2 regions of the Paenibacillus sp. FSL M7-1455 genome follow, and region 2 is predicted to be linked to the other one. Evidence: riboswitches for the same ligand, from Rfam matches in the RefSeq annotation. Region 2 holds a riboswitch; the other holds the start of a gene.
The links. A riboswitch is a leader RNA that binds a small molecule or an ion and turns the genes downstream of it on or off. The one in region 2 is predicted to bind thiamine pyrophosphate.
Positions count from the first base shown of each region.

Region 1: it holds a riboswitch for thiamine pyrophosphate, as region 2 does, so the genes downstream of both, thiC (phosphomethylpyrimidine synthase ThiC) here and NYE48_RS02315 (ABC transporter substrate-binding protein) in region 2, are expected to answer to the same signal.

Region 1 covers NZ_JBBORO010000001.1:1,428,082-1,433,948, forward strand. The annotation lists gene NYE48_RS06645 (hypothetical protein) at 1-251, shown strand, start outside; gene NYE48_RS06650 (transposase) at 500-1,693, opposite strand; gene NYE48_RS06655 (hypothetical protein) at 1,695-1,958, shown strand; gene NYE48_RS06660 (WG repeat-containing protein) at 2,520-2,816, opposite strand; TPP riboswitch at 3,001-3,114, shown strand; partial or broken gene thiC (phosphomethylpyrimidine synthase ThiC) at 3,438-5,234, shown strand; gene NYE48_RS06670 (WG repeat-containing protein) at 5,472-5,867, opposite strand, start outside.
Region 2 covers NZ_JBBORO010000001.1:536,670-542,536, reverse strand. The annotation lists gene NYE48_RS02325 (spore germination protein) at 1-597, opposite strand, end outside; partial or broken gene NYE48_RS02320 (GerAB/ArcD/ProY family transporter) at 594-1,629, opposite strand; TPP riboswitch at 1,825-1,936, shown strand; gene NYE48_RS02315 (ABC transporter substrate-binding protein) at 2,116-3,162, shown strand; gene NYE48_RS02310 (MTH1187 family thiamine-binding protein) at 3,237-3,530, shown strand; gene NYE48_RS02305 (ABC transporter permease) at 3,527-4,288, shown strand; gene NYE48_RS02300 (ABC transporter ATP-binding protein) at 4,319-5,152, shown strand; gene NYE48_RS02295 (DUF3888 domain-containing protein) at 5,325-5,786, shown strand.

The DNA of each region.
Region 1 (5,867 bases), 890 kb from region 2:
CTAACTTCGGTTATGTAAGATTGTATTTAAAGAACACAGGGCCAGATACGATAAATTTATCTGTTAATCAGGGAAGTACATCGGGTCCTCTGAAGTACTTTGCTAAAGTGTACCCTGGTCAAACATTCAATGAAATATTGAATCCAAAAGGTGCTTGGGCAGTAGGTGACTTTTACGTCAGTTTAGCATCTGGAAGTTTACCTATGAGTGGGCAACTCGGAGTTCGTATTAGCACGGACTTGAATTTCTAAAATATATTGAAGAAAGGAAGGCGAGCGAAACATGGCTCGCCTTTTTCAATTCTGCACCAAACAGTAATGTGCGAAGCAGGAAAATCATTCCTGATGTCGAACCAAGTATTTAATAGAGTGTTTTGCATAATTCCGTTTCAGAGAAGAAGCGATAGCATATTCACTGTCGTTAAGGGGTAATTTTCGAAAATGGTATTATATGGATGAAGAAAAGGGCAGACTTGCAGAATTTTAGAACAGCTCGTTTTTTAAGCGGCAGCCCGTTTTGAATGATGAGAAACGGCGAGCGCAGATGCAAGCAGAACAATGGCATTCAAATACTGGTGAGTTGTGACTTTCTGAATGCCCCGGACATGTGCGGCGTCTGCCGTCAAATAGGTTTTCAATCGGGAGTTGCAGCGTTCTACGCTGGTTCGTTCATTGTAAAGTTCCTTCCAACGCTTTGTATCCCGATGAGGGATGCTGTATCGCCGGAGATCATCCTTCGCATTTACTTTGACGACCATTCCATAGTTTGAAGACGAGCAGGCAGCCATGCCAAGCGGACAGTCGACTTTACCCGTGGCATGCGGGCAGCGAAATTTATGCATATCGCCGTCAACTCCCCAGTATGTCATCGCATAACCCATGGAACAGCACGGTGTTCCGTTCGAGGTCATGCCAGCAGGCGGTTCCTTCTCCCCCCGAAGATTAAGGGGAATGATGGCTTGTGCCTTGACGTTGCGGGCGGCCTCATAAACTTTCATTTGGTCGTAGCCCGCATCGAGTATGAAAAATCGTGTGCTCGTCCTGGACGCTGTTTTCTCGATCAGGCCCGGCGCCATTTCTCCATCATTGACATGCGCCGGCGTTACTTCCAAGGCGATCGGCAATTCACTTTTCGTATCGACCGCCAGATGAATTTTGTAACCAAACCATGTGATTTTATTGCCGAAGGAATCAATTTTTGCGCCCCAGTTCGCATTACCCGTTTGCTCGCTTTTGCGTTTGGGCTGCTTTTTCTCGTAAGCGCGGAGAGCGGCGCTGTCTATGGCGACGTTACTGCCTTCTATGATACCTTCCTGCTGACAGCGTGTGACCAAATCCTCAAAAAGCCGTTTTGCCAAGTCCTTTCTCGTCAGTTCTGAGAAAACTCGGCTTAATGTGGATATGGAAGGAGCTTCTCGATCCAGCGGAAGACCACACTGATAACGAAACCGGAGATCCGTATCCAAACGCTTATGCAACCCTGAAAAGGTACTTATTCCTTCAAGCGGCGCAGCCAAGAGTGCTCGTAGAATACCTTGTCTGCAGTATCCCTCAGCGCCTCGGGGTGAACGGCTTCTCAGTTCCTTGGCATACGGTCTCAGATCGAGAGAGCTGAAGAAGATCGGCAATCTCTCCTTGGGTTGAATTTTTAAAAGTTCTTCGAAGGAAAACAGACATTCTTGGAGAATATACAAAGTGACTTCCTCCATCCTTGAGGTTTTTGGGTTTGGTCACTTGAAAACTTCTCCAAGTTGGGGTGAAGTCCCTTTTTTATGTCCGAAAATCCTTACGGCTCAAGGCCTCAGATTACTGCAAAACGCTCAAATAAAAAAGTGGTTAAATATCCCTGATGAATCGGCATTAATCGAGTTTGATTGGGATGCTGTCGAACACCCGCTGAGCACAATGATCGGAATAACTCTAATCAACATGACGAGAATGGGCTTGGCCCATTTTTGAAGCAACAAAATCTTTTTCATCGTTGTCCTCCCTAATTGAAAGTATGGAATATCAATGTGGGAAAGGACTATTGTCGTCTTCATCAGGTGCTTCTCTTCGTCTGGCGATACGTACTATCCACCGCTGAATGCTGCTGAGTTGTGACAGTCTTACAGCCACAAACCAAATTGAACCGGCTGCAGCAATTTCATGCCCCCAGTGTATCTTTTGTGAAGAAAAATAGGTGAATGGAAGTAACACTACGGAAGAGATGAGAGCAATCGAGAATGCCAATTGAACCAAGTCATAAAAATGCTCCAGTCAAGTTCACCTCCGCATGAGCGATATGGGTTTTTTTATAATAATTATACGCTTTAAAAAACTGTGTAGTTTCACTAATCTGCCCGTTAGCTTAACGAAAAATGAAGCAGTTGCCAAAGGGAAGTTAGTTTCGATAAGTTAGCTGTAATGCGTTCTTTTTCCGATACAATCCGTGAAGCTCGGTTGTTCTGCCTTACTGTAGTTTTGTCACTCCGTTCGGAAGTTCGGAAGCCGGCGGCCAGACGATCGCTCCGCAGCGGTTCACGTACCCTCTGTTTTCTCGCTCGAAATCGGAACGAGCAAACTGATCACAGCCAATTCGCCGTTAAAATCGTCAGTCCAATAGAATTTCGACTCGATCACAAAGCGGCCGGATGTATTGATATAGCCGTACCTCTGCCCCTGGCTGGCCGGAGCCAGGCCGCCCTTGAACAAACCCCCGGCTGTAATGCCCTGGATGACTTTGGTGCCCTTCTTGTTGATATAGAAGGTGACTCCATTACGCTCGAGTTGTCCGTATCGGGGCCTGTCAGCCGTCTTTCCCAGGAGACGCTCCATGAGTATGTTCCGGTCTTAAAAGAAGCTGCCGCACAGATGGGACTCATGCTGGCCTGATCCGAAACGGCATTTTGGAAAATATGGTTGTTTTTCCGCCATGTTTAGGCTAAACTGTAATGGACAGCCCAAAGCGTGGGCTGACTGAACTGAATAGGACGCAGCGGCAAGATTGCCGTTAGCCGTCAAACGTTACTGGGGGAGTCCGAATTGTCCGGACTGAGACGGAATCGCATGAGATTCCGGACCCTTAGCACCTGATCTGGATCATGCCAGCGTAGGGAAGTAATCGGCGAAACAACGACGAGCATCGTCAACATGCCTTGAGTGAAGCCACCCCTGTGGGTAGACTTACCGCGGCATGTTTGGCGGTGAAAGATAGAGCCGGTTCCCTGGGGGAACCGGTTTTTTTATGCAGTATCCGAGACATCATCGCATCTCCATGGCGTTCCGACAAGGTGGAGATGTGTGGTGCGTGGCCATGATTACCATGTTCCCGCCCTGCCGAGGAGCTGTATCCCTGTTTTTGAATTCGCCCGTGCTGTACTTCCCTCATGCTTGGCCTGATGAACAGGTGCGCAGAATGAGCAAGGCCGGACCATACCATGAGGAGGAGAACGAGCGATGAGCACAGAACATGAAACAGGGGGACAGGAACACCATCGGGATACGGAAAAAGAAAGCACGGGGCGTCTGCGGCCTTTTCCGGGCAGCCGCAAGGTATACATTCAGGGCTCGCGACCGGACCTATTGGTCCCCGAACGCGAAATTGCCCTTCATGACACAAGCACTCCCCAAGGGGTGGAGCATAACGAAGCGCTCCGCGTGTACGATACGAGCGGTCCGATGACCGATCCGGATTATGAGGTGGACATCCGGACGGGCTTGCCTGCGCTGCGCAGGATGTGGATTACGGAGCGCGAAGACGTAGAGTCGTACAAAGGCCGGGCGATTAAGCCGGAGGACAATGGCTTGAAGCCGGGCAGCAAAAGAGCTGGAGCCGAGACGTATCCCGGCGTAACCGGGGAACCGCTGCGGGCACGGGAAGGACGATGCGTGACGCAGATGCATTATGCGCGGAGAGGCATCATTACACCCGAGATGGAATTCGCAGCCATCCGCGAAGGCGTGGAGCCCGAATTCGTACGGTAGGAGCTGGCCAGCGGCCGTGCCATTTTGCCTTCAAATATCAATCATCCGGAGAGCGAACCGATGATTATCGGACGCCATTTTCACGTCAAGATCAATGCCAACATCGGCAATTCGGCCGTATCGTCTTCCATTGAGGAAGAGGTCGAGAAGATGACCTGGGCCGTCCGTTGGGGAGCGGATACGGTTATGGACCTGTCCACGGGCAAAGACATTCACACCACCCGGGAATGGATCATCCGCAATTCGCCGGTACCGATCGGTACGGTGCCGCTCTATCAGGCGTTGGAAAAGGTCGGAGGGGAGGCGGAGGCGCTGACGTGGGAGCTGTACCGCGACACGCTGATCGAGCAGGCCGAGCAGGGTGTGGACTACTTTACGATCCATGCGGGCGTGCTGCTACGCTATATACCGATGACTGCCAAACGGATGACGGGCATCGTCTCACGGGGCGGATCGATCATGGCGGCATGGTGTCTGGCGCATCACCAGGAAAATTTCCTATACACCCATTTCGAAGAAATCTGCGAGATCATGAAGCGGTATGACGTCACCTTTTCGCTGGGAGACGGCCTTCGTCCGGGCAGCATCTATGATGCCAATGATGAAGCGCAGATGGCAGAACTTGCGACGCTGGGGGAACTGACCCAAATTGCCTGGAAGCATGACGTGCAGGTGATGATCGAGGGTCCCGGACACGTGCCGATGCACAAAATCAAGGAAAACGTGGACTTGCAAATGGAGATTTGCCAAGAAGCGCCGTTCTACACGCTCGGCCCACTGACCACGGACATTGCGCCGGGGTACGATCATATTACATCGGCCATCGGGGCGGCGATGATCGGCTGGTTTGGTACATCGATGCTCTGTTACGTTACGCCGAAGGAACATCTCGGCTTGCCAAACAAGGACGATGTGCGCGAAGGTGTCATCGCCTACAAAATCGCGGCCCATGCCGCCGATCTGGCGAAAGGCCATCCGCGTGCGCAGCGCCGGGACGACGCGCTTTCCAAAGCCCGCTTCGAATTCCGCTGGCGCGACCAGTTCAACCTCTCGCTCGACCCGGAACGCGCCATGTCCTACCACGATGAAACACTGCCTGCCGAAGGAGCGAAGCAGGCGCATTTCTGCTCGATGTGCGGGCCGAAGTTCTGCAGCATGCGCATTACGCAAGATATCCGCGCATTTGCCGCGGAGAAGGGATTGTCGGAACAAGAGGCAGTTGCCGCAGGCATGCAGGAAAAAGCCGAGGAATACCGGATGCGCTCATAATGTTGGCATTTTTGCTTGGTGTCTGCTGATCCGTTAAATTGACATTATTACTGCTTGTCCGCATGGAAACGGACAGAAAGAGAAGCAAAACAGCAAAAGCAGTTCATCTCCCTACCTTGGGAAATGAACTGCTTTTTTGGCATGTCATGCTTCACAAGCCAGACTTGGGCTGCATATTCAATTCCCTTTGCAAAATACGGTGCCAGAACGGAAAGAGGACTGTGGACGGTTATGCCGCTAACCGCCGCTATGCGTGCTGCCGCCGGAGCCATGGCCAAAAGCCAGTCCTTCTGAGAACGGCTGCGCCATGCTGAACTGCGGTGTTAGCAGGTAATTGCCGTTTTTGTCGATGAAACCGTATTTTCCGTTCACGTAAACTACTGCCGCCCCGTTTGAAAACGGGTCGGCGTGATCATACCGGGGTGTAATCCGGAGCTTGCCGGTGGTGTCAATATAGCCGTATTTGCCGCCGAACGCAAGCATTACGGCCGCCATACCTTCGGAGAAATCGGACGTCGAGCTATACCGGTATGGAATGACCAGTTCCCCCTTCGTGTTGATGTACCCCGCTGTTTTGCCCACATTGACCCGAGCCAGTCCCTCGGAGAAATTAGACGCCTGGGTGTAGATGGG
Region 2 (5,867 bases):
CGTTCGGATCTCCTGCAGGACATGCTCCTGGATCGTCTCCTTATGGTACAGAAGATGAACTTTCGTCGACGTTTCGGAACCGATCGTAAACTCCTCGACGGCAAGGAGATGGGTCTTCAGCCGTCTTCGGATCAAAGCGATATTGGTGTACGAGTCCTCGATAAAACCGTCCCTCGGCCCCCTCGTCGAAACCTCCGTGTTCGGCTCCTCCGGCTGCCGTTTGGGCGCATTGGCCATGATCATCGAGTAGCAGCTGTCCGACGGCTCGAAGATCAGCAGGAGGTCCCCCTCCAGCACGGTCTCTTTCATTGCCGCTTCCCTTTGGTCCTCGGGGATCGGGTCCATGGGGAACGGAATTTTGCGCGGCCAATCCATCTCGTCCGACAGCAGGATCTGCTCCGATATATCCATCAGTTCGGACACGACCCATTGCTCCACTCTTGCCGTATCGGACAATCCCTGGCAGTAAATCAGCTGAACCGAATAACCCGGTACCGATAACGGAATCGTTTTTCTCCGGATATCCGAGCTTGATCCAAACAGCTCCGCAACGATGGCTTCGATGGCCTGGGCTTCCTTTCGTTCACGGCTTTTCACGATATTCTCCCCCTTCGCCGGGCCAAGCCGATCAGCCCCGTGATGATCACCGAAAAGGCCGCTATTCCCCACACCGATACGGGAAGCACATAGACGGACAGGGCCTTCATAAAATACCGGTCGCTGAAAGGAACGGCCATCATGATTAATATCGCGATAAAAATGCCCCCCAGCACCCACGCTTTCGCCTTTTTGCCCTTCACCCGAAAAACATCGAGAATGAGGAACAAAGCGAGCGAAATTCTTAAAAACGCGCCGCAGAACCATTGGTAGACGCTAAAAAAGTCAAGATGCTCGACGTATCGTCCAATGTTCAGAAGCCTCCATTGCTCGTATGCAGGAAACCGGAGCTTGCCCGCTTCGTCCGCCCCGAATTCGACGATGGCGCCCATGACGGGCCCCAGGGTGAGTCCTAAAAAAAGCAAAACCGTGACGGCCAAGGAAACATAGGTTATCCGCGTTCGGATATGATGCTGCAAAAAGAAGATCATGATGACTTCGGCAAAGCCGGCCCCCGCGTAAAGCGTCCCCTTCCACACGGGCCCCATGCCAAGTTCAAGCATCGGCTTCAGCAAGGAGTAGTCCTTGTGGGGCATATTAAACGACATGACAAAAAAACCAAGCACAATCACCATCGGCAGCAAAAGGCTCGCGGTATTGGCAATGGATTGAATGCCCAAGAAGGCGTTTAAAGCCGAGATCAGAAGGAACAGAAAAGATCATAATGGGCGTTTCGGGAGAGAAGGTCAGATGAATCCAATATACGGTATCCCGGGTCGTCACCGCGCAAATGGCAAACAGATACAAACCAATGAAAACGGCCAACATGCGGCCCACGATCGGATGATAGGCTTTGGCCAACCAATCGAACAGATGGCGTTTATTGAGTTTCGCCATGCCTGCATAAAGAAATGCCGCCCATACGAGCGTGAGTCCGCATGCCAGCAGCACCGAAATCCAGGCGTCCCGTTTTGCCGCGTCAAGCAAAATGGGAATGACGATGACATGATTCAGCAGGCCGGTGCTCAGCATCAAAATCATGACCGTCTGAATGAACGAAATGCTTGTTTTGATTTTCCTCAGCCCCCTGTAAAAACCAGACTCCTTTCATCCTTATAGTGGCATTTTTACGAGCATTTATACGCCGGCTTGGCCAGCCGCACGGCCGAAAGCGTTGAATTATTCCAAGCTTAGGACTATAATACCAATGTAATAACCCGTTAACTTCATAAGAATCCGGGGTGCTGGAATCGGCCGGCTGAGATTGTATCCCTTCAAGATACTGACCCTTAAACCTGATCTGGGTAATGCCAGCGTAGGAAAAGCCATCGTCATGGCGTTCGCCATGTCATCCTTGCGCCTTAAGCGTCCCGCATCCGGGGCGCTTTTTTTGTTGAATGATCGGACCTTCCGGCGAAAATAAAGACGGCCGCGGTCCCGTGATTCGCCTCCAGATATGGAAACGCGATTCTTTTGCAGCATGAAGGGGATTAACTGGATAAGGGAGAGAGTAACGCAATGAAAACGAAAAAAATCGGACTGTTTTTGCTGGCATTCCTGCTTGTGCTGGCTACGGCCGCTTGCGGAAGCAAAAACGCCCAAACGACGGGCCAGGGGACGCCTTCAGGGGAAACCTCCTCGGCCGGCGGCGGCGAGCCCAAACAACTGAAGGATGTCAAAGTCGTGCTGGACTGGACGCCGAACACGAACCATACGGGACTCTATGTCGCCAAAGAAAAGGGGTACTACGAAGAAGAAGGGCTGAACGTCGACATCGTGCAGCCGGGAGCCGGCGGCGCGGAGGCGATGGTGGCATCGGGCAAGGTGCCGTTTGGCGTCAGCGTGCAGGAAAACGTCACCCAAGCGCGCACGCAAGGCGTTCCGCTCGTGTCGATCGCGGCGGTGATCCAGCATAACACTTCCGGTTTTGCCGCGCCCGTGGACCGGAACATCAAACGGCCGAAGGATTTTGAAGGCAAAACGTACGGCGGCTGGGGCTCTCCGGTGGAAAAAGCCGTGATCGATTCGATCATGGACATCGACAAGGCCGACGTCAGCAAGCTGAAAATCGTCAACATGGGCGAAGCGGATTATTTTACGGCGGTGAAACGCGACATCGATTTCGCCTGGATTTTCTACGGCTGGACCGGCATCGAAGCCGAGCTCCGCAAGGAGCCGCTCGATATGCTGTACGTCAAAGACTTCTCCGACAAGCTGGACTATTACACGCCGGTCCTCGTCACCAATGAAAAGCAGATCAAGGAAGATCCGGAGCTGGTCAAAGCGTTTATGCGCGCTACCTCCAAAGGTTATCAATTCGCGATTGAGCATCCCGAGGATGCAGCCAATGTCTTGATCAAAGCCGTGCCCGAGCTCGACAAGGATCTCGTCATGGCCAGCCAAAAGTGGCTCAGCCCGAAATACCAGGACGACGCCAAGCGCTGGGGCGAGCAGAAGGAACAGGTTTGGAAAGGATATTCGGATTGGATGTACGAGCATAAGCTGCTCGACAAACCGCTGGATGTCGAAAACGCGTTTACGAACGACTTTTTGCCGCAACAATAGGTAAGGATCGCTGTACCAAGCGACCCCGCTGCGCGATTAAAGCAATCATCAAATTTTATAAGGACGTGATTGATATGGCTCATACCCTGCTCAGCATACAGGTCATTCCAAAAACGCCGAACAACGAGGATTCCTACGCTTACGTCGACCGCGCCATCGAAGTGATCCAAAAGTCGGGCGTCAAATACGAGGTGCACCCGCTGGAAACGACGATGGAAGGCGAACTCGAGGAATTGCTCGACGTCGTGCGCCGCATGCACGAAGCTCTTGTGGAGGCGGGCAGCCCAAGCATCATTTCCCAGATCAAAATCGCCCATCGTCCCGGCGGCATCAGCATGGAGCGGCTTACGGAGAAATACCGTCCATGAGACGTTGGTGGAATAGCGTATGGCCGCCCTTTGTGGCGGTCCTCTTCTTTTTGGTCGCATGGGAGCTGAGCACCTCGCTGTTTCATATCGAAAAATGGATCCTTCCTTCCCCGGTGGATATCGCCAAGGAAACCGCGGACGGGGCCGGGGATCTGTGGGGCCATGTCGGGGCAACGGTGAGGCTGACGCTTGAAGGATTTATCATCGGAACGGCGGTCGGGCTGATCATCGCGCTGATCCTGCACCTGATCCCGTTTCTCAAGTCGGCCTTGTACCCGCTGCTCATTTTGAGCCAAAACATTCCGACCATTGCGCTTGCCCCGCTCCTGATGATCTGGTTCGGCTTCGGGCTGCTGCCCAAGCTGATCGTCATTACCCTGGTCTGCTTTTTCCCCGTGGCCGTCGCCACGATGGGCGGACTGAAGCAGACCGACCGGGTCATGCTGAATTACATGCGGATGATCGGCGCGAACAAGCGGCAAATTTTCGCCAAGCTGGAGCTGCCGCACGCGCTGCCCGCGATCTTTTCGGGCGTCAAAATCGCGGCGACGTACAGCGTGATGGGAGCGGTCATTGCGGAGTGGATCGGTGCCGACAAGGGGATCGGATACTATATGATGCTGCAAAAATCGGGCTACCGCACCGATCGCATGTTTGTCGCCATCATGATCATCGTGGCGCTAAGCCTGCTCCTGTTCGGCCTCATCGCCCTGCTTGAAAAATGGCTTGTACGTTGGAAACCGAAACAGGATAACTGATACCGGAAAAGAAAGGAGCTGCTAAAACCTATGTCAACGCTGGAACAAAAGCCGGCTGCCCTGAAAACCGGCGATAATCAAACCGTTCCCGCCCTCGAAGCGGCCGGCATCAGCAAAACCTTCCGGTCCAAGCGAAGCCGGCTGCAGGTGCTGGACGACGTGACGCTGACCGTGGGCAAAGGCGAATTCGTCTCCATCCTCGGACCCTCCGGCAGCGGCAAAAGCACGCTGTTCCATATCATCGGCGGCCTCGTCAAACCGGATGCGGGCAGCATAAGCATGAACGGCGCGGACGTAACGGGCCAGCAGGGACATATCAGCTACATGCCGCAGCAGCCGGCCTTGTTCCCATGGCGGACGATCGAAGACAACGTTCTGCTGTCCCAGGAGGTTCAAGGGAAGGTTGACCGGGAAGCCCGCGAAAATGCCCGCCGATGGCTCGGTAAGGTCGGGCTCGGCGGATTCGAGAAAAACCATCCGCATACGCTGTCCGGCGGCATGCAGCAGCGGGCCGCTTTCCTGCGCGCCCTGCTCAGCCCGCAGGAGCTGATGTGCCTCGACGAGCCGTTCAGCGCGCTCGATGCCTTGACCCGCAGCGACATGCAGCGCTGGCTGCTCGATATTTGGGAGGAGAGCCGCCGCTCGGTGCTCTTCATTACGCATAATATTGAAGAGGCGCTGCTGCTATCCAGCCGTATTTACGTGTTTTCGAGCCGGCCGGCCGCGGTGCTTCACGAGATCGACGTGCCGTTCCAACGGCCGCGCCGCGAGGACATCATCGAGCATCCCGATTTCATCCGGCTCAGACGCGAGCTGTCCGGCTGGCTGCGCGAAGAGCAGCTGAAAATGCAAGGAGCCACTTAAGATTCGGCCGCATAAATAACGGCCCGTGCTTGCCGTTCCCCGAAGGAACCCATGCACGGGCCGTTTTGTATAGATCACCGATGATGTTCTTGATCTCTGATCATGTTCGAATCGTTTTGCAGGCCGCATATTTTCATCCAATTCAGGGGAACGTTGTATACGAGGTGAAACGATGAAATCCCAACTACGATCGGCCGTGCTGCTCTTGTCCGTTTTCCTGTCTTCTTGCCCCGCCGCTGCCGCCGCGGAGGAGCTTCAGCCGAAAGAGCCGAAGCTGCAGCTGTACCAAGACATGATGCTGGAGCTGCTTCTTCCCGAAATCCAAAACGCCGTAAACGATTATTACCAAAACCTGCTCACGGCGAATCCGCTCGTTTATCCCTACGAAATCGAAATCCTTCAGGCCACACGGGTCAACGGCGGTCCGGGAGACCGGGGCTTTCACTTCTCCGTCACGCTTGAGGTCTCCCCTGTTCTAGGACCGCATATCGGCGTCGGAAAAGACCGGATGACGATTGAAATTTCTCCGCTGTTCCCCGACAGAGTCAAGCTGGCCGCTTTCCGCCATCTGCAAACCTACGAGCTGCCTCCGAATTATCAGCATATGCTGAAGGTCGGCGCGGAAAATCGCTGACACCGGAAAAACGCTCCTTTTCGGGTTCCCTCGAAGCCTATTTGTTATAATCATGTTCATACGATGAATAATTCGCATGAT